DNA from 4 places in the Arthrobacter sp. CAN_C5 genome. Region 3 is predicted to be linked to each of the others. Evidence: riboswitches for the same ligand, from Rfam matches in the RefSeq annotation. Region 3 holds a riboswitch; each other region holds the start of a gene.
The links. A riboswitch is a leader RNA that binds a small molecule or an ion and turns the genes downstream of it on or off. The one in region 3 is predicted to bind cyclic di-AMP.

Region 1 (4,978 bases), 530 kb from region 3:
TCGATGAGGGCCTGGCCAGGCTCTCGGAGCACTACCGGCAGCTGTAGCCAGGAGTCCTCTCCACACCGAATATCCTCTGCCCGCTGAATAGTGGGCCATAGGCACCGGGACCAGACGTCGGTGAATATACGAGTCTGTGAAAATTCACAGTCAGTGAAAACGCTCATACGGGCGCAAAGAAAAGCGGACACAAGAATGCGCCACCGGAATTCTCCGATGGCGCATTCGTTGGTTGTGCCCGATCTCCTCAGGTTGTCTGCGGGGACGGCTTCCAGCCTGACGGCATTCCGCCTACGAGCCCCCCGTCAGACACTTAGGGAGTGTAGTACCCAACGACAGGCATTGCGTCGACCGCGTGGACCAGGGTGCCCTGGCTAGGGTTCAGCGCGCTGACCATCTGGCCGTCACCAATGTAGATGCCGACGTGTCCGCCGCCGTTCTGGATGACGAGGTCACCTGGCTGCGGGTTGCTGGTGCGGGCTGAGGCAGCCATCTGTGCCTGGCTGGTGCGGGGAAGGTCGATGCCGTGCTGGGCGAAGACCCACTGCGTGAAGCCTGAGCAGTCCCAGGCGCCCGGGGTGGTGCCACCGTAGACGTAGCCCGAGCCGACCATCGACAGCGCGGTGCCAACGATGCCCGAGCTGGATGCCTGTCCACCGGTGGAGGCTGCTGCCATCGGGGTGATGGCTTCAGAGGCGGTGGTGATGCCCAGGGTGCTGGTCTCGGCTGGAGCGGCCGGAGCCGGCGCGGCAACGGTCACCGCGGCGGCTGGTGCCGCAGCGGGTGCTGGTGCTGCTACCTGGGTGGCCTGGGTGGCGCCGCCCGAAAGGGAAATAACGTCACCCGGGAAGATGACCGAGTCGTAGCTGAGGCCGTTCAGGGCGAACAGCGACTCAAGGCTGACACCCTGGGCTGCAGCGATGTTTCCGAGGGTGTCCCCGGCCTGAACGGTGTAGGTTGCTGATCCAGCGCTCTGGACGGCTGGCGCCGAGGCGGCTGGCTGGACGGTGATTTCACCGGCTGCGTTGGCCGGGAGTCCGGCACTGAGCATGAGACCCGATGCGGCGACAAGCACAGCGGCTGGACGGCCGACGGCGCCAGCGTGTGAGCTGACCGCTTTGGAAACGGTCTTGAGCGCGCTCGGTGGGGTTGCGCGGTGACGCGCGATGTGGTTCTTGGACATGATCTTGCCTCTCCCGATGCCTACGAAGTTAGCTGTCGGATTCGGATGGGAGCCACCCGGACTCGAAATCGAGTCTTCACCCCAAGGCCGTCGATCGACGGCCACTATTGGTTCCTCCGCTTCTGCCGGATGTGTGCGGACGGACCTCACGACATCGGCAGAATTGGGCAATCTGTCGGGAGGACGCTGAGTTGAACGGAACCCTGCGCGCTGACCACTGTACCTAGGGTCGTCCAGTTTTGTCACATTTGTATCACGGCGGCGCTGTGATGGGTAGCGATTCGGTAACTCGCGTCGGGGTGATGAACCATGCTCGGGCGCTGGGAAGGTTTCCATTGCATGATGGTCCCGCACGGTCGACGCCCGCGGCGGCTTCTCCCCCGGTATGTGGGCAAGGCCCCGGTGTGGAGAACTAGTCGGCGCCCGCGGCGTTACACAAAAACCGTAATACTGCCTGGCCGGAGAAGCTCTTACCAGCGCCCGTTGCGGGGCTTTGGTTGGCAGCGGGGGCAGCTGAACGAGGACCGGTTCATGAACATTTCACGGCGAATCAGGGAGCTACCGTGGAATCCCGGGTCGGCGGCACAGCGGGTACACGGTTCGCCCTCCCTGCCGTAGGCGTTGAGGGAACGCGCGAAATACCCTGAGGTCCCGTTGACGTTGACGTACAGGGAGTCGAAGCTGGTGCCGCCGGCGTCCAGTGCGCGCAGCATGACGTCGCGGCAGGCATCGATCAGTCGGAGCGCATCGCCCCGTCGCATCGTTTCGGTGGGTCGTGCATAGTGCACGCGGGCAGCCCAGAGCGCCTCATCGGCGTAGATATTGCCGATACCGGAGACCAGTGACTGATCGAGGAGTGCCCGCTTGATGCCCGTCCTGCGCCGGCGCAACTTCGCATAGAAGTCGGCAAAGGAGAACGCCGGGTCCAGCGGGTCTCGTGCAATGTGGGCCGCCTCGACGGGGATTAGTGGCAGCGGGCTTTCGCCGAGGCCTCCGGCGTGACCGTCGGCGGTGGGAATCATCGACGTCACGAAGAGGCCACCGAAGATGCGTTGGTCGACGAACCGGAGTTCCCTCGGGAGCGGTCCGGCGTCGGCAGTGGATACGGCGGACAGTGTGAGCCGGACCCGGAGATGCTTTTCCTCGGGTGCTTCGGCGTCCTGGACGAGCAGTTGCCCGCTCATCCCCAGATGCGCCATCAGTGCAACAGGCGGTCCTGCAGTGTCTGTGTCGGATTTCGCTGCGGCGTCTGAACTAGCTGCAGTGTCTGACGGCTTTGCGGTAGCTGCCAGCGGGAGCCAGAGGAACTTGCCCCGGCGGACTACGTCCAGGACCCGGGCGCCCACCAGATTGCCGGTGAAGTCCTCGCCGCCGAGGGCGTGGCGGCGGATCGACCGCGGGTCGAGGATGTCGACGTCGTCAATGGTGCGTCCCAGGACCCAGCGCGCGAGGCCACGGCGCACCACCTCGACCTCGGGAAGCTCTGGCATGGGGTGCGCTTACGCCGATGCGGCGGATGCGGCGGATGCCGGATCGGACAGGCTGATGACAGGGTCGGGAACGGTGTCAGCGCCGTCAGGGTGAATCCCGTCGTGATCGACGGTGGCCACATCAACCGGGACCACTACCGTCTGGGCCGCTGTTTTGGGTTCAGCGGCGATAACCCGGAGCATCTTCCAGGAGGCTGCAGCAGCCTCCTGTTCGGCTTCCTTCTTGGAAGGACCCGATCCGGAGCCATAGGGCTTGCCTCCGACCGTGAGGAGTGCTTCGAAGGTGCGGGCGTGGTCGGGGCCGAATCCGGTGACCTTGTAGTCGATGGTGCCCAGGCGGCGCGCAGCGGCGATCTCCTGGATATTGGTCTTCCAGTCGGTGCCGGCGCCCATGGCGGCAGCGCTTCCCAACAGGGGACCCACCAGGCGCATCACCATGGCCCGGGCTATTTCGATCCCGTTGCTGAGGTAGGTCGCGCCAATGACGGCTTCCATCGTGTCAGCGAGAATCGATGCCTTGTTCCGCCCGTTGGTCAGCTTCTCGCCCTGGCCCAGCAGGACATGCTGGCCCAGCTCCAGGTCGCGGGCAATCCCGGCCAGGGCACGGGTGCTGACGACCGCGGAGCGCCGTTTGGCGAGGTCACCCTCCGACAGCTCGGGGTTGTCCCGGTACAGCGCGTCGGTGACCGCCAGCCCCAACACCGAATCACCAAGGAATTCGAGGCGTTCGTTGGTGGGGATACCGCCATGCTCATAGGCGAAGGAGCGGTGCGTCAGGGCAAGACGAAGCGTCCCGGCGTCAATTGAGACACCGAGACGCTTCAAAAGGTCTTCAGTATTAGCCACGTCTACTTACGCACTCGCATAAGAACGCTGCAGGCACCGGCGATGCCGGGCACACAGCGGTCGTTAGACGTCGGCTACCTTGCGTCCCTTGTACTCAAGGAACAGTGCAGTGCCGGCGGAGTCGGTGACTACCTTGGCCTGGTGAGCCAGGCTGTAGGTAACGCGGCCGTTCTCCACGGTCTTCACCAGTTTGGGGGCAGTTGCCTTCCACTGGGACCGACGTGCACGGGTATTCGAGCGGGACATTTTCCGCTTAGGAACAGCCACGACTAACTCTCTTCTCTCTCGACAGACTCTGTACTTGCTGCCACGTCGCTTGACGCTGCAGTGCTGGTCAGCCCGGTAAGGGCCGCCCAGCGGGGATCCAAAATTTCGTGCTGATGATCGGGGTCATCCGCGAGGCGGGCTCCACATTCAGAGCACAGACCCTCACAGTCCTCCCGGCACACCGGCTGGAACGGCAGTGACGTTACCACTGCGTCCCGAAGCACCGGCTCAAGATCAATTGAATCCCGATCAACCCGGTGCTCTTCAACAGGTTCTTCTCCCTCGGACAACTCGACGTCGTCGTAGTAGAAAAGCTCCTGCACATCGACGCTGCTGCTGTACTTGATGGGATCCAGGCACCGGCCACATTCGCCCACGATCTCGACGTCTGCGGTACCTGATACCAGAATTCCCTCGTGCACAGCCTCCAGTCTCAGATCCAGTTCCACGGGGGAACCTTCCTGAACACCGATGAGAACCACACCGAAATCCTTTGGTGCGGGTACATGTTCTTCGATTGTTCGCATGCTGCCCGGGCTGCGCCCGAGGTCCTTGACGTTGAAAATCAAAGGCGAACTGAGATCGCTCTTAATGGGAACTCCTGTAGAACATATGACCGACGTATCATCTTAGCCTGATTAGCCCGCCCGGCTCAAACCAGAGCCGGAGGGTTCGGCAAGCAACAGCCGCCGACGACGGCGGCTAGTGCCGCTCACGCCCCACCTCACCACGGATTATGGGCAGAGCCAAACGCGCCACGCGGGTGTGGTCCGGTCTGTGCGGACGCTTTGCGGGCGGTTACGGCCCCAGCTGGTGGCCTGCCCGTAAGGTTGACCCGGTGAGAATCCCCCCGACCCGAGTGCTGTGGCGATGGCTGCAACGGTCGACGGCGGCCCTGGTGGCGTTGACCTGCATCTGGCTGCTCGCCTGCTATTCCCTGTTCATCAACCCACCGGTGTTCGGCCCGGACTATGTGGCTGGAGTCAACGCCGATGCGGTGGTGGTCCTGGGGGGCGACAGCTCGGAGCGGCTCCCCCTCGCTGAGGAGTTGGTGGCGGCAGGGCACGCACCGATCCTTGCCATCTCCCGGACAGACACCCCCGGGAACGTCGACGCCGACCGGCTCTGCAAGAGACCGGCACACGCTTCGCGGGTGTGTTTTGAACCCTCCCCCCTCACCACCCGGGGAGAA
Region 2 (4,978 bases), 240 kb from region 3:
CCCGTGACCCCGACGTTGCGCCGGCGACGTGGCTTGACTGAGCAGGCGGCCGTGGCGGCCGTCGACCAGGCCTGCCGCCGGCTACGTCTCCCCACCATCCGGGCGGTCCTCGACGAAGCGCTGACCGTCGCCGGGAAGGAACAGTTGTCCTACCAGGGTTTCCTGGCCGAGCTGCTGCTGGCAGAGTGCGACGACCGGGACCGTCGCTCCTCAACCCGGCGGGTGAAAGCCGCGAACTTCCCGCGGGATAAGTGGCTCGGGGACTTCGACTTCGACGCGAACCCCAACATCAACCCTGCGACGATCCACACGTTGGCGACCGGGGACTGGATCCGCAAAGGACGACCCCTCTGCCTCATCGGAGACTCAGGGACCGGGAAATCCCACCTCATCATCGGCCTGGGCACCGCGGCCGCGGAGAAAGGGTACCGGGTGAAATACACCCTCGCTACGAGGCTGGTGAACGAACTCGTCGAAGCCGCGGACGAGAAGATGCTCGCCAAGACCATCGCCCGGTACGGGCGGGTCGACCTGCTCTGCATCGACGAGCTCGGCTATATGGAACTCGACCGGCGAGGCGCTGAGCTCCTCTTCCAGGTCCTCACCGAACGCGAGGAGAAAAACTCCATCGCGATCGCGTCCAACGAGTCCTTCTCCGGCTGGACAAAAACCTTCACCGATCCACGACTCTGCGCAGCGATCGTAGACCGCCTCACCTTCAACGGAGCCATCATCGAAACAGGCACCGACTCCTATCGCCTCGCCCATACCCTCGCCCAGCAAAGCGCGAGCTGACCCGCGTCATCACTATCGACTCCGAGCGATCAACGTCAGGCGGGGACCACCGACGGCTGCCTGAAACGGATCCCCAAGCGGGCGTCCGACCTGGTCTAGTCCGCGATGGACACGTACCCCTCGGTCCACAAATCATCACCGAGAGTTGCGGCGTCGATGAGAAAGCACTTGGGTTCGTCTTCGAACCCTGGCTGGGACCGCGCTCGATCAATACGCGCTTGAGCCGCATCCTGTGATCCGTAGACACCAAGCATCTTCGCGTCGTCCCCAGACTGTTCGTCGAGCAGGATCTGGCCATCGTCACCGAAATGCTCAGTTGGAGAACCGTCGAGCCACTTTGCGTGATGAATGTGCCACACCATGTATACATCCATGAAGGCAGTATCTCAGCTGCAGCGACTCATAGACCCAGGGTCCCGCTGAGGGATTGCTCTTGGGACGGATAGATCAGGTTGGAGCACAGGTTAAAGGCGCCGTGTTGAGCCAGTGCCGCAGGTAGCTTCGTCCCAGTTGGTCAGCCACGTCGTCGAGGGCTGCCTCATACTCGCCGCGATCGAATACGAGCGGCCCAACATGAGTGACCCTGTCTTCCTCCTGAAACTCATCCAGTTCGTTCTCAGTACTGGGCGGACCGTCATGACAGAAGTCGCTCCAAACCACTCGATCGGTTTCAACTTGGATTCTTACGCTGATCCCACCGCAGCCCTGATCAAAGCATGCACCGCAGAAGTAGAGCCAGACACGGTGTGGAAAGAACTCGCCTGAAAGCTCGCCCTTTAGGCGACGAATCTGATCTAGGGCGGCACCGAAGGGCAACTTGCGTCGTCGCAACAGAGTAATCTCATACTGCTCCAGGTCCACCGTGTCGAACACCAACTCCCGAAGGAGCCGACCATCCACGAGGAAGTCAAAACCACCACTCGCGTCGGGACACAGACCGAACTGATTCATGCCAGCACCGATCCCTTCACTTGTCTCCTTCGCACGTCTAGGAGCTCCGGGGAAAGCTCTCTAGTTACTGGTACTGCAATTACACTGCACGGGATCTCTTGGCGGGTCGGAGCGGCTTCGGGCCGCTCGAAAACCTTCGCCCTAAGCGCCACTCGAAGCAGTCTGACTCGATAATCATTTGCGGACAACGCCGCGGCCCAGCAGGCTGCGCCGCTCACTGATCCGCCCTCCTCCCTCGAGGTACACCAGCATCGCGAGACAGAGCTTTCGCAATGCTTCCTCCCGGTACTCCTCGGCGTCCTCCTCATCATCTTCTTCATCGAAGGCCATGATCTGCACGTTCAGCTCCGGAACGTAGGCGATCATGAATGGACCGCCGTCAGCTCCGATTATGACTGAGCGCCCTTCGCGCGTGCCGCTAATGACGAGTGAGCCGTAGGGCCAGTCTTTGTCATCGGTGTTCACATCTGCCGTCACAAGATGCTCATTGAAGACTTCCGGGACCACGCGTCCGAGCATGGCTCTCATATCGATAGTCATGGAGACAGCTTCGCAGACCGATGCCGTATCGACACGCTCCACCAAGAGAATCAGACAACTGCTACCGAATGACTCGCTTGAGGATCCTGCACCGGGGTCATAACCATAAGGCATTGACGGCTTGGCTACGTTCGACGGTCATCAGCCGGGGCCACTTCTAGCCGTCCGGCCGGGGCCAAGACGGCTTGACACAATCAAGAATGGTCGCGTTCTGGTCGCCTAGTGAGTTAGACAGTGTGCGAACCCAGACATAAAAGTGGCAGGTGCCCTCCGTCCAGGGCACCCGCCACTTTGTTCAATTTACGGAGAAGCTCCGTGAGTCAGGGTACTAGCCGTTGACTCGTACGAAGTATGAACCGCCAAGGTCGGACAGTGGGTGCTCGATGGTGAGGTTTGACCCGTTCATGCCACTGCTGATGACCTTGCCGTTCCCGACGTAGATGGCAATGTGGCCCGGGCGGACTACGAGGTCACCGGGTGCAGGGCTTGAGACCCGGGTTCCGTACTGATCGAACTGCAGGGGGCCGAGGTCGCCGACGTTCAGGCCGATGGAGCGCAGAGCGCGTTCGACGAGGACGGTGCAGTCCTGAATCGACCCGATCTGCCCATAGGCCGAAGCGACCAATGCTGCGCCGACTCCGCTGGCTGGAACTGACGAAGCTGCCTTAGCTGCAGACGCAATCGGGGTGATGGGGCTGGAAGCCAAGGTCATCATTGCCGGTGCTGCGGAAACGGGTGCTGCTGCTGGAGCGGGTGCTGCTGCCTGAACGGCTGGTGCCGCTGCCGGAGCGACTGGTGCAGGTGCCGAGTAGAAGGCCTGGCTTGCAGTAGCTGCTGGGACGGCTGCCGCGCTGACGGCTGCCCCACCGGTGAGCTGGATCTGCTGTCCGGGGTAGATGACTGAGGCGTAGGACAGTCCGTTCTGGGCCAGGAGGGTGTCGAGGCTGACACCATGCAGTGCCGCGATGGCGCCCAGGGTGTCCCCGGCAGCAACAGTGTGGACTCCGGAAGCGGCGGGTGCTGAGACTGCGGAGGCGGTCGTTGCTTCGCCCTGCGTGTAGGTTCCTGCGTGGGCGGTCGCTCCGACGGAGAAGACGAGGCTGCCGGTCGCGACGGCGATGATGGCTGGCTTGCCCAGTGCTACGGCATTGGTCTTGGCGGACTGGGTCAGACCTTCAAGAGCGATGGAGTGGGTGGTGGCCGCGCGGTGGCGTGCCGAAATGGACTTACGTGACATGGTGGTTGCCTCTCCCATGCCTGCGGGGTGAGCTGTCGGGTTCGGATGGGAGTCACCCGGCCGTCCACCATCCTTGAGCTTCCTGCCAATCGCAAACGATGCGGCAGATTTTGCACTGGATAGTCAGATCGACTTAACCCCGAGGGTCACCGCGTGCGGTGGCCCGGTGGAAACGTGGTTCCCCCGTCCCTGCCATCTGGATTGTGCGAACGGGTCCCGGTGCAGCGGCAGGGCTCGGCATTCTGCGCGGGATTATGATCTCGGCGGGGTGCCAAGATCACTCGAATGAGAGTACCCCACTGTGGTACCAAAGTCACGTTAAGGTAACGGGCTTTTCAAGGATTACCGCACCCGCGGGCCTCTGGCGTTCAAGGGAACCCATTTCACCTATTGAGCATTCCGACCGGAGCGGATCGTCGATGATACTTATCGTGGCCGCGGAGCGCATGGTCGAGGACGTGCCAACGGCCTCATCTGGGTCTGACCAGGAAAGGTCGGACCTTTGAAAAGATAGGACCGTGAACGCCGGAGCCGGACCTCGGAACAGTACCGATGACACCCTGGAGGCGGCGGCAACGGAAGTTCCCACGACGGAGCCCACCGTCGCGGACTAGCCGGTTACCACCGGTGCGGTGCACCATTATTCCCCGGGCAAGGCGGCCTATCTGCGGCGATTGAAGGCATTGAAGGACAAGTCCGTTGGATAGCGCGGATGGTCGACGAAGATCAGAACTGCATCGACATCCTCACCCAGCCCGCGGCTGTCAACACTGCCATGCACGCCGTGAGTCTGGGCGGCCTTCTAGAAAACCACTTGCAACATTGCGTCGTCGCCGCCGCCCAGGAAGCCGAAACCACCGGGGCCTACGAAGCGGTCGACGCGAAGGTTGAGGAAGCAACACAGGCGATCATCAGACTACTGCGCTAACCGTTCCCCGGAGGCCCCTGTGCGCTCCCAGGCTTCATCAGATAGTCGTGATAATGCCTCAAACGGTGGGTCCGCGCATCAGCATTTACTAGTGGTTGGTTCTGATGTCATGCCGTGCCACACGGAAACATACCCATGTATGACCCGAAGCATCATCGCTGTTTGTCATTCTGATCCCCATCATCGCTGGGCGGGTCCTCCCCACAACCAGGGCGCGAAGCGCCGGGAGCAGACCAAATTTCCGTTCGGCGCTCCTCCGTCGCTTATTTCCTCGCGAAATTTTGGCCCGCTCCCGGTTCCCCAAGTTGCACTCCGGCCCCTCGTACCTAGCGGTGATTCCTCTATCAGAACGACGCACAAATATGACAGACACATACGGTGCCAGCCAGTCGCCGAAGGAGAAGGAACATGGAACCGCTGACCATCAAAACCCCCGCCGATGCCCTCAGTTTCATCGGCAACACCTTGGGGTTTTGGCCCCAGGAAAGCCTGGTCTGCATCACCCTCGCCGATCACCATGTAGGGAC
Region 3 (4,978 bases):
CGGTCTGGTTGCACAGGAATGATTGCGTTGAGGCGGCTCGTGATAGCCGTCCTCACCTGAGGCGAAGCTGGGTATCGGAACGGATGGGATGGCAGCGGCGGGTCGGTGTCCGATGCCGTCGCCCCTTTCTTGCGTCCTAGCTTTCAATTAGGATCCAACGGTGGACACTTCGCTGAAGTACCATCCCTACCACCCGAAAACGCCACCGCTGACCGAGAACGACCCGGTAGTGGAGTGGCTCCTGAAAAGCGATCCTGCGATCCGGTGGCAGGTGTTGCGCGATCTCCTCGACGCCCCGCAGGGTGAGGTAGTAACAGAGCGGGCGCGGGTGGAACACGTGGGGTGGGGCGCTCGGTTGCTCGCCTTGCGGGCACCCGATGGGCAGTGGGCGGACGGCGCATGCTTCCCGAATACCGCGGCGTTCGCCGAAAGCACGGCGCAGGCCCTTGCTGCTGGTGAGCCACCGCCGTCGTTCCCATCACCTGACGTGGAACCGACCGAGACACCAGGTGAACAGCCGGGGCAACCATGGACCTCTACCTACCCGGTGCTGCTCGACCTGTGTCACTTGGGCTTACCTCCGAACAGCGCTGTGATGCGTGAGACAGCCCGGCTGGTCGCGCGCAACTGCCGGTGGGAGTACGACGGATTGCCCTTCTTCGCCGGTGAAGTCGACTGCTGCATCAATGCCGGCACGATACTGATCGGCACCTACCTAGGCGTCAACGTCGGCCCGGTAGTGCAGCGACTCGTGGCCGACCAATTGCCTGATGGTGGCTGGAACTGCTGGGCCGAGTCGCGTTCGGCTCCCGGATCTTTCGCGAGCACTCTTGACGTGGTCGACGCCTTACTGAGGTGGGAGCGAAACACTGGTGGGTCCGACGAGGCCCGCCGGGCCCGTTATGAAGGCGAGGAGTATCTGCTTCGACGCAGCCTGTTCCGGTCCTTGCGCACCGGTGAGGTGGTGAACCCGAGATGGCTTCAGTTTCCCTACCCTCCCCGCTGGCACTATGACCTGCTCAAGGCGACAAGCTACTTCGCCCTGCGTGGCGGACCGGCTGATCCGCGGCTGGCCGAGGCGGTCGAACATGTTCGCGCGAAGCGTCAGCCAGATGGAGGTTGGCTGCTGGATAAGACTCACCCCGGCGCGGTCCACTTTCGATTCGAAGAACCCGATGGCAGCTCGAGTCGGTGGAACACCCTCAGGGCACTGCGGGTTCTGCGCTGGTACGACGCAGCAAACATCTCCGGCTAGCAAGTACGACACCGTGACAAAACAGCGGCATGTCGAGTCGGGGTTGGATGGAACACATAAGTGGCAGGTGCCCTCCGTCCAGGGTACCTGCCACTTATGTTCAGTTCACGGAACGAGTCCGAGAGCTTGAGATGTTAGCCGGTGACTCGCACGAAGTATGAACCGGCGAGATCGGACAGTGGGTGCTCCATCGTCAGGTTGGCACCGTTCATGCCGCTGCTGATGACCTTGCCACCGCCAACGTAGATCGCGATGTGTCCGGCATTGATCACGAGGTCACCCGGTGCTGGCGAGGATACAACCGAGCCGTACTGAGCGAACTGTGAGGGGCCGAGGTCGCCGACGTTCAGGCCGATGGAGCGCAGAGCGCGTTCGACGAGGACGGTGCAGTCCTGGATGGACCCGATCTGCCCATAGGCCGAAGCGACCAGTGCTGCGCCGACTCCGCTGGCTGGAACTGACGGAGCTGCCTTAGCTGCAGACGCAATCGGGGTGATGGGGCTGGAAGCCAAGGTCATCATTGCTGGTTCTGCGGAAACGGGTGCTGCTGCTGGAGCGGGTGCTGCTGCCTGAACGGCTGGTGCTGCTGCCGGAGCGACTGGTGCAGGTGCCGAGTAGAAGGCCTGGCTTGCAGTAGCTGCTGGCACGGCTGCCGCGCTGACGGCTGCCCCACCGGTGAGCTGGATCTGCTGTCCGGGGTAGATGACCGAGGCGTAGGACAGCCCGTTCTGCGCCAGGAGGGTGTCGAGGTTGATACCATTCTGTGCCGCGATTGCGCCCAGGGTGTCCCCGGCAGCAACAGTGTGAACTCCGGAAGCGGCGGGTGCTGAGACTGCGGAGGCGGTCGTTGCTTCGCCCTGCGTGTAGGTTCCTGCGTGGGCGGTCGCTCCGACGGAGAAGACGAGGCTGCCGGTCGCGACGGCGATGATGGCTGGCTTGCCCAGTGCTACGGCATTGGTCTTGGCGGACTGGGTCAGACCTTCAAGAGCGATGGAGTGGGTGGTGGCCGCGCGGTGGCGTGCCGAAATGGACTTACGTGACATGGTGGTTGCCTCTCCCATGCCTGCGGGGTGAGCTGTCGGGTTCGGATGGGAGTCACCCGGCCGTCCACCATCCTTGAGCTTTCTGCCCATCGCAAACGATGCGGCAGATTTTGCACTGGATAGTCAGATCGACTTAACCCCGAGGGTCACCGCGTGCGGTGGCCCGGTGGAAACGTGGTTCCCCCGTCCCTGCCATCTGGATTGTGCGAACGGGTCCCGGTGCAGCGGCAGGGCTCGGCATTCTGCGCGGGATTGTGATCTCGGCGGGGTGCCGGGATCACTCGAATGAGAGTACCCCACGGAGGTATGGATGTCACGTTACGGTTACGGCCCTCTTTAGGGTGGTGCCCTACTCACGGGTAACCGACGGTCGAGGGACCCCATTTCGCCTCTTGGTTTTCCCGGAGAAACTGGACTATCCCATCAATGCTCGGCTCAGATCATGGAGGACGACATGGCCGCCAACGACGGCAGCGGGAGTGTACCGATCCAGATCGAGTTGGTGAGTGGTTCCTCCGATGACTCCGGGGCCTCGCGGATCCCAGGCGCGATCGCAGCCGCAGCAATTGCGCCTGGCGTGGTGGCCGCGATTTTCGCAGCCGATGACGGCGAGAGGCCGGTCTACACCGACCCTGCCGTTTTGCGTGCCGGCGACTCAAATCAAACCTATGAAGGCGTTTCGGCCCCCGTGCCGGGGTCCACTTCTCGGGATCATTCGATACCGTCTGTGCCGTCGGCGACGGTGAATAGCGCTTCCGCCGCAAGGTGCCCGAATGGCCGGATCGCCGCTTCCTGTAGCGATGCGTGCTTCACCACCAACTACTGATGGTTGGATCTGATGTCCGTGAAGGTTTGCCCGTTGTCATTAGAGACCTGGACACTGTTTTCGGTCGCCACCCAGATCCGCAGTGTGGAGTCGTCGAGCATCTGAGTGGCAACCGCTGCTGCCTCGCCGGGAGCTGAACCCTGTTCGACCCAGGTCAGACCAGCGTCAGCGCTGGTATGGATCTGCCCGTCGGGCGTGATTCCGGCGGCTTTCCCTTCAGTAAGTGCCGTGAACATCAGCAACGGTGCCTCCGGCACGGCTGCCCACGTCACGCCGCCGTCGGTGGAGCGTTGCAGGCCTTCCTCGGTGGTAGCGAGCACAACGCTGTCCCGGGGGCTGGCAGCCAGGTTGAACACGGGTATTTGCTCTGCCACGGGCTGCCACAAGGTTCCCTCGGCGCTGGTCTGAAGCTGGCCGTCGAAACCGACTATTCCTCCGTCGGTGACGGCGAGGGCATGGAAGTCGGACTCTCCTTGCCGGGACAGCGGTTCCCAGGTTCGGCCTCGATCGGTGGACCGGATCAGCCCCACCGGGTCGGGCAAATTGGTTCCCGGACCGGGATGACCCGAGGCATATAGGTCGCCGTTCCCTGCCGTGGTGAAGCCCATCAGGTCGATGGTCGGCCCGATCTGGATTGCTGGCGACTCCGAGATGTCGAACAGCCCATCATGGGTGGCCAGCAAGACTTGGTTCGTGTCCGGATTCACACTCATTCCGTGGACGTGACCGGTGGGATAGCCCTGCGCGCTTGTGGCAGAGCCGAAGGATTCGCTGGTGCCGGAGCTCGGTGCCGCTTGCGGTGAGCAGGCCGTGAGGACCAGGAGGCCGGCCGTGAGAACCACGAGCTTGGCGTGTCGTTGCGGGTATGAGAGAAGAAGTTTGGTGCGGGGCACGGTGATGATCTTTCGGGTCAAGGAAGTAAGGGAGAAAGTGGGGAGGGCCAGATGTCTAGCCCTCCCCCTAGTGAACTCGCGGCATGTTTAGAGCTCGGAGAGCAGTTCTTCCATCTCCTGGATTTCGGCCTGCTGGGTTTCCACGATCGTCTCAGCGAGATCGATCGCTTCCGGGTTCTCGCCGTTGTCGATTTCTTCCTGCGCCATGTCGATCGCACCGTTGTGGTGTTCGGTCATAAACTCAAGGAACATCCGGGCAGCGTCGTCGCCTTCGGCTGATTGTAGTTCGGCCATCTGATCCTCGTCCAGCATCCCGTCCATGCCACCCATGGACCCCATGTCATGCCCGTCCATGCCACCTTCGGGCATGACCGGCCGGTCCCAGGCTTCTAGCCAGCTGGTCATGGTTTCTATTTCGGGGCCCTGCGCAGCTTTGATCCTGGTGGAGAGGTCGGTGATCTCAGGGCTGATGCCGTCCTTGGCGAGCATCATGTCGCTCATTTCCACTACCTGCTGGTGGTGGGGAATCATCATCTGGGCGAACATGGCATCGGCGCTGTTGTGTTCGGCGGACACCTCAGCACCGGATTCGGGTGCTGACGGTGATGAGTCCTGGGTGGAAGCGGTTGGTTCGCCCCCCGGGGCGGCGGGTTCGTTGTCGCTTCCGCACCCTGCGAGGGTGATGATGGCTGCGACGCTCAGTGCTGAGAAAGAGAGGTAACGCTTCATGGTGATCTGATCCTTAGTGAATTCATCTGGTGAATAGTCTGTAGTGGGGCCCATGCTGGGCGTGTAGGCCGTCGGGTGCGCGCAATCGCGTTCACTACGACGGCAGGTGCCGGTGTTTTATGTCCGGCTGATACAGAGTTGAATCAGAGAAGGAACAGGGATCGAGAGGGGTCGCAAGCGGATCAATGGCGGACCGCGCAGAAGCACTGACCCGGGAACGAATTGGCCGGAA
Region 4 (4,978 bases), 1.3 Mb from region 3:
CCACCCATCAGCTGCACCAGCCCAGGCAGTTGCGGGCCGAAGGTGTCGCGCACCTGTCCCGGTTCGGGGAGGCCCGCTTCGATCACCTCATCGCCGGTGAGGAGGAGGGAGACGCGGGGGGCACGCAGCACGGGAAGGTTATCGTACCCACAGACTGCTGCCAGGGCGATCTGGGCGGGGTTGAGCGTCACATTCGCCGGAATGGTCACGCTGCCCTCGGGCGCTTCCTCACCTGCCGGGCGGATGTGCTCCTGGGGTCGGGGCTCGTCGGGCCGGGCGGAATCATTGCGGTCCAGAACGTCCCCGCGCACCATCCCGTGCTCGGTGCGAAGGATTCCGGTCGCGCCGTCGGGAACCACACCGCCCGTGAGGATGAAGGTCGCTTCTCCGGGCGCCAAGGGACCTGCCCCGGAGTCCCGGTGCGGGGCGGGGCGCTGCCACGGGTGTTCTTCCTTGGGTGCGTGACTGACCAGTTGCCAGGGTGGGGCACCGTTGACCGCCCAGCCGTCCATCGCTGAGGAGGCGTAGTGCGGGATGGCCTGCAGCGCGGTGACCGGTTCAGCCAGTGTCTGGCCGAGCGCCTCGGACAGGGGAACCGTCTGGTGTGCCAGCGGACTGCCGGCGTGGAAAGCGGCCCGTCGTGCCTGCTCCCAGTCGAGGTTATGGCCACCCGGCGCCGCAACCAGGGGGGTCTCGGCCTGGTTCGCAGCGGTTTCCGTCGTCGGTGATTCGCTCACGGGGCGTCCGTCGCTGCAGGGCTTGCCTCTTGGGGCGGGCATTGACGCCGGGCCGCCTCGATGGCCGACTCCATGGCCACCGCCTCGGTGGCCTGCTGGCTGGCCACCGCGAGGCCGGCCGCGTAGCCAGCGATGAAGGTGGTCAGGGGTGCTGCGGGGCGCACGATCGAATGGGCTGCATCCCCGGCGAGGGAGAGAATGGCATCGATGTCGATGGTTGTCCCCTCCAGTTCGAAGGCCTCGATAAGTTGGGCGCTCCACTCCTGGAGGATCTGATCCTGCTTTTTCATCGCTGCTCCTGCGGTCTAGGTCGGTGTGGCTGAGACACCGAGGGTTTGGGCGTCGGCCCAGGTGTCGACGTCGGCGGTGCTTCCCGGCGGAACGTCGATTGCTCTCCATTGCACCCTAGCAAGGAGTGCCTTCATCGATAGATTCTGGGCGCCGCCGCTCCGGTGGACCGCCGCCACCGCGTCACGGAGGGAATCCATTCGGTACAGCGCGGCCAGCGGCTGGTCCCGCCCGCCGTCGCGGGCCATGTACGAAGAATCGGCGTCGCCGGCCGCGGCCGCCAGCAGGGCAGGAATGGCCTGGTCGACCCGGGGCATGTCGCAGGCCATGACCAGAAGCCACGGTGCGTCGTCGTCACCCAAATGGTCGACGGCGGCAGCCAGTGCGGCGGCGGGCCCACCAAAGGGCGGCGACTCTCGGACAAACTCACGGAGCAGCTGTCCGTCGGCGGGCGTTGTGGTTGCGCCGTCCGAGCCAAGTCCACCGGCCAGCGAATGTTCCTCGGGTCCCACTACCACCACCCGGCGCGCGTCTGCTACGGCGAGACAGGTGAGGTCGAGCAAGCTCCGCCCATCGCGTTCCAGGCGGGCCTTCGGTGTGCCTCCCAGGCGGGACGAGCGCCCCCCAGACAGCACAACGGCGTTGAAGACAACGGGTGACTGAGCACTCAAGCGGCGGTCTCCGAGCGGAGGAAAGCGCTCCACTGTGGGGCAGGCTTCTCAATCTCGCGAAGCTGCCAGGGGTTCCCGCGGGGCGGCTGCGGGGTCATCCGGAGCTGCCAGCCGAGCGAGGCGAGGGTTTTGTCGCCCTTGTCGTTGTTGCACCGCAGACAGCAGGCCACCAGGTTCTCCCAGCTCGAGTCCCCGCCGCGGGACCGGGGGAAGACGTGGTCGATGGTGGCGGCGGCTTTGCCGCAATAGGCGCACAGGTGGTTGTCACGCCGCAGGACACCCCGCCGGGTAGCAACAAGGGTGTGCCGGTAGGGAATTTTCACGTACCGGTTCAGCAGGATGACCGAGGGCCGACCGAGGATTTCGTTGGGTCCGATCACCGGTTCCTCCCCCTCCGCGACGATACTTGCCTTGCCCGCGAGCACAAGGACCAGCGCCCGGCGGAAGGTCACTACCGCCAGTGGCTCATATCCAGCATTCAGAACGAGAGTGCGCATGCACATTCCTCTTTGCCGAGAATTGCCCGCGTCCCTGTGGTCCGGGGAAACAGGACTACAACTGACTTATTTTATGTAAGGGTAGTTCGGCTGGCACCCGGTTTGCCAATTCTCACCGCTGGTGGCCGCCCGTGTCGTGCGTGTCGTACCTCTGGAGTGACGGCCCCAGACGCAGAAAGGACCCGGGGATCGAAATCCTCCGGGTCCTTTCTGGTGGTTCGTGGTGGGTTAGCCGCCGACGCGGATGTAGACCGGGCCGGAACCGAGATCGGCGGGGGCGACTACCGTCTGGTTGCCGTTGAATCCACCGTGGACGGCCTTGCCGCCGCCGATGTAGACGGCGATGTGGGCAACGCCGGCGCCACCGTCTGCGTAGTAGATGAGGTCGCCGGGGATGGCCTCGCCGCCGCTGACCGTGCGGCCCAGGGAAAGGTATCCGGCTGGCCAGCCGTGGAAGTTGATGCCTGCGGCTGCAAGGGCGTTGCTCACAAGGCGGGTGCAGTCCTGGGTGACACCGAGCTGGCCCTGGGCTGCGGCAGCAATGGTGGCGGCCACGCCTGAGGATACGGCGGGGGTCTTCTTGGCGGCTGGAGCCTTGGGAGCCGGTGCGGCTGGGGCTGGGGCTGGGGCTGCTGGAGCGACTGCGACTGCGGCTGCCGGAGCTGCCGGAACGACTGCGGCAGGGGCTGCCGGCGCGACTGGTTCTGCTGCGACCGCTGGGGCTACAGTTACCGGCTCGGAGACAGTGGGCTCCGCGGCGACGGGCTCTGCTGCCGGTGCCTCGACGGGGGCTTCCTCGATCTCGGCAACCGTTTCGGACTGAACCTTGACTGCCGGGGCTTCGACTACCTCGGGGGCGGCCACAGCTTTAACCGGTGTGCGGTTGAAGGCGATCTTGGCGTCTGCCGGAGCTTCGACAACTGCCGGTGCCGCCTGGATTTCCAGAGTGGAGGCGATGGTGGCGCGCTCGTTAGCCTGAGGGGAGAGATCAGCGGCGTTGGCTGATACTCCGCCGGTCAGTACCAGACCGGTTGCGGCAGCGAGGACTGCGGCCTGACGACCTACCGAACCAGCGTTGGAGGACACGGCATCTGAGATGGCGGTCAAGGGGTTGGTGCGGACGGCACGGTGGCGGCCCAGAGCAGAGTTGTATGACACGTTCGATTGCCTCTCCCAATTGCCTGCGAGGTGAGCTGTCGGATTCGGATGGGAGTCACCCGGCCGCGCGGTTCCTTTTCGGAATGGCACGACTTAACCCCAGGATTTCTTGCGAAACCCACTAATGTGGTTCCCCCGCCTCTGCCATGCGAATTGTGCGAACGGATCTCGGGCAGTGGCAGAGCTAGGCGATCTGCTCGAGAGTGACCAACCTAGAAGAATTGGGCACGAGATCGACGGTACATCAGATCAGACCTAATGTCACATTCCGGTCACGGAATGGTATGGAGATGGTTACGGCCATCACATCGGTCCTTCACAGCTACTGGCTTCGAGATGATTAGGTGCACGCGAAAGATACTCGTTTGTTACCCCAAAGGTGGGCAACTTGTCCGGACCATTCACGGTTCAGTGCCACGCGGCTGCCGCTCGGCGCTAGCCGGCGGCTGGGGAGACTGACACGAACACGTGGGCTGCCACCTCGGGTGGGAGCTCCAGCGCACCCTCGATGCCGTCCACGCGGACCGAGACGTAGTCCCCGACGGACTGCACAGAGATGGCAGTTCCGGGACGCAATCCACCCTCGTCCAGTTGGGAAAGCAGCTCCGGGTCCACCTGGATGGGTTCCGCAAGCCGGACCAGGGTAATCACAGATCCGGCCGGGGAAGTGCCGATCACCGATGAAAGGCTGCGCACCCCCACGGAGAACCCTTCGGCGGGCGGGCCGCCCAACGCTTCCAGCCCGGGGATGGGGTTGCCGTAGGGGGACTCGGTCGGCTTGCCGAGCAGCTCGTAGAGGCGTTGCTCAACCCGTTCGCTCATGACGTGCTCCCAGCGGCAGGCTTCCTCGTGGACGTAGGCCCAGTCGAGGCCGATCACATCCGACAGCAGCCGTTCAGCAAGGCGGTGCTTCCGCATTACACCGATCGCGCGGCGCCGTCCCAGGTCAGTGAATTCGAGGTGACGGTCGCCGGACACCACCACCAGTCCGTCGCGCTCCATCCGTCCGATGGTCTGCGAGACGGTGGGGCCTGAATGGCGGAGGCGTTCAGCGATCCGGGCGCGGAGGGCAACAATGTTCTCCTCCTCCAGTTCCAGGATGGTCCGCAGATACATCTCAGTGGTATCGATGAGGTCCGTCATGCGGTTCAGCTCCTAGGCACTGGTGCGGGATGGAACAGCGGGCGGCTTTCGCGGTGCAAGCGCGGCGCCTGATGCCAGCGCCGAACACAAGTTCTACGCCTCCCAAGGTTAACCCATTTCCTGCTGGCCACGGCAATTGGCTGCCCTACGAGGGGCGCGGCGTAGGGCTGTTCATAATTGCGGGGGCTAGGCCGCCGTGCGGCAGAATGTATCCCGACGACGTCCCGCGCCAACCGCTTGGAGAGACCATGAGCATTTCCCCGGACCAAAAGATCCCCGCGGGGCTCCTCCCCGCCGACGGGCGCTTTGGTGCTGGCCCGTCGAAGGTTCGCGACGCCCAGTTGGAGGCGTTGACGCAGGCTGGCCGAACGCTGCTGGGAACCTCCCACCGTCAGGCACCGGTGCGGAACCTTGTCGGTTCCGTCCGCGAGGGCCTCAGCCAGTTGTTTTCTGCGCCGGCCGGCTATGAAGTGGTCCTGGGCGT

Region 1: it holds a riboswitch for cyclic di-AMP, as region 3 does, so the genes downstream of both, H4V95_RS07495 (C40 family peptidase) here and H4V95_RS09930 (LysM peptidoglycan-binding domain-containing protein) in region 3, are expected to answer to the same signal.
Region 2: it holds a riboswitch for cyclic di-AMP, as region 3 does, so the genes downstream of both, H4V95_RS11140 (LysM peptidoglycan-binding domain-containing protein) here and H4V95_RS09930 (LysM peptidoglycan-binding domain-containing protein) in region 3, are expected to answer to the same signal.
Region 4: it holds a riboswitch for cyclic di-AMP, as region 3 does, so the genes downstream of both, H4V95_RS16180 (NlpC/P60 family protein) here and H4V95_RS09930 (LysM peptidoglycan-binding domain-containing protein) in region 3, are expected to answer to the same signal.

Annotation. Positions count from the first base shown of each region.
Region 1 covers NZ_JAGGMZ010000001.1:1,588,686-1,593,663, reverse strand. The annotation lists gene H4V95_RS07500 (NAD-dependent epimerase/dehydratase family protein) at 1-47, shown strand, start outside; gene H4V95_RS07495 (C40 family peptidase) at 314-1,183, opposite strand; cyclic di-AMP (ydaO/yuaA leader) riboswitch at 1,187-1,363, opposite strand; gene mutM (bifunctional DNA-formamidopyrimidine glycosylase/DNA-(apurinic or apyrimidinic site) lyase) at 1,654-2,673, opposite strand; gene rnc (ribonuclease III) at 2,683-3,519, opposite strand; gene rpmF (50S ribosomal protein L32) at 3,583-3,786, opposite strand; gene H4V95_RS07475 (DUF177 domain-containing protein) at 3,789-4,355, opposite strand; gene H4V95_RS07470 (YdcF family protein) at 4,625-4,978, shown strand, end outside.
Region 2 covers NZ_JAGGMZ010000001.1:2,357,896-2,362,873, forward strand. The annotation lists gene istB (IS21-like element helper ATPase IstB) at 1-795, shown strand, start outside; gene H4V95_RS11125 (hypothetical protein) at 891-1,169, opposite strand; gene H4V95_RS11130 (hypothetical protein) at 1,243-1,746, opposite strand; gene H4V95_RS11135 (hypothetical protein) at 1,921-2,286, opposite strand; gene H4V95_RS11140 (LysM peptidoglycan-binding domain-containing protein) at 2,615-3,523, opposite strand; cyclic di-AMP (ydaO/yuaA leader) riboswitch at 3,526-3,773, opposite strand; partial or broken gene H4V95_RS11145 (metal-sensitive transcriptional regulator) at 4,156-4,451, shown strand; gene H4V95_RS11150 (DUF4192 family protein) at 4,860-4,978, shown strand, end outside.
Region 3 covers NZ_JAGGMZ010000001.1:2,114,777-2,119,754, forward strand. The annotation lists gene H4V95_RS09925 (hypothetical protein) at 161-1,255, shown strand; gene H4V95_RS09930 (LysM peptidoglycan-binding domain-containing protein) at 1,390-2,298, opposite strand; cyclic di-AMP (ydaO/yuaA leader) riboswitch at 2,301-2,548, opposite strand; gene H4V95_RS09935 (F510_1955 family glycosylhydrolase) at 3,118-4,038, opposite strand; gene H4V95_RS09940 (DUF305 domain-containing protein) at 4,105-4,746, opposite strand; gene H4V95_RS09945 (hypothetical protein) at 4,864-4,978, opposite strand, start outside.
Region 4 covers NZ_JAGGMZ010000001.1:3,458,249-3,463,226, forward strand. The annotation lists gene H4V95_RS16160 (molybdopterin molybdotransferase MoeA) at 1-737, opposite strand, end outside; gene H4V95_RS16165 (DUF6457 domain-containing protein) at 734-1,027, opposite strand; gene H4V95_RS16170 (molybdenum cofactor guanylyltransferase) at 1,043-1,696, opposite strand; gene H4V95_RS16175 (HNH endonuclease) at 1,693-2,193, opposite strand; gene H4V95_RS16180 (NlpC/P60 family protein) at 2,422-3,351, opposite strand; cyclic di-AMP (ydaO/yuaA leader) riboswitch at 3,357-3,536, opposite strand; gene H4V95_RS16185 (metal-dependent transcriptional regulator) at 3,787-4,494, opposite strand; gene serC (phosphoserine transaminase) at 4,743-4,978, shown strand, end outside.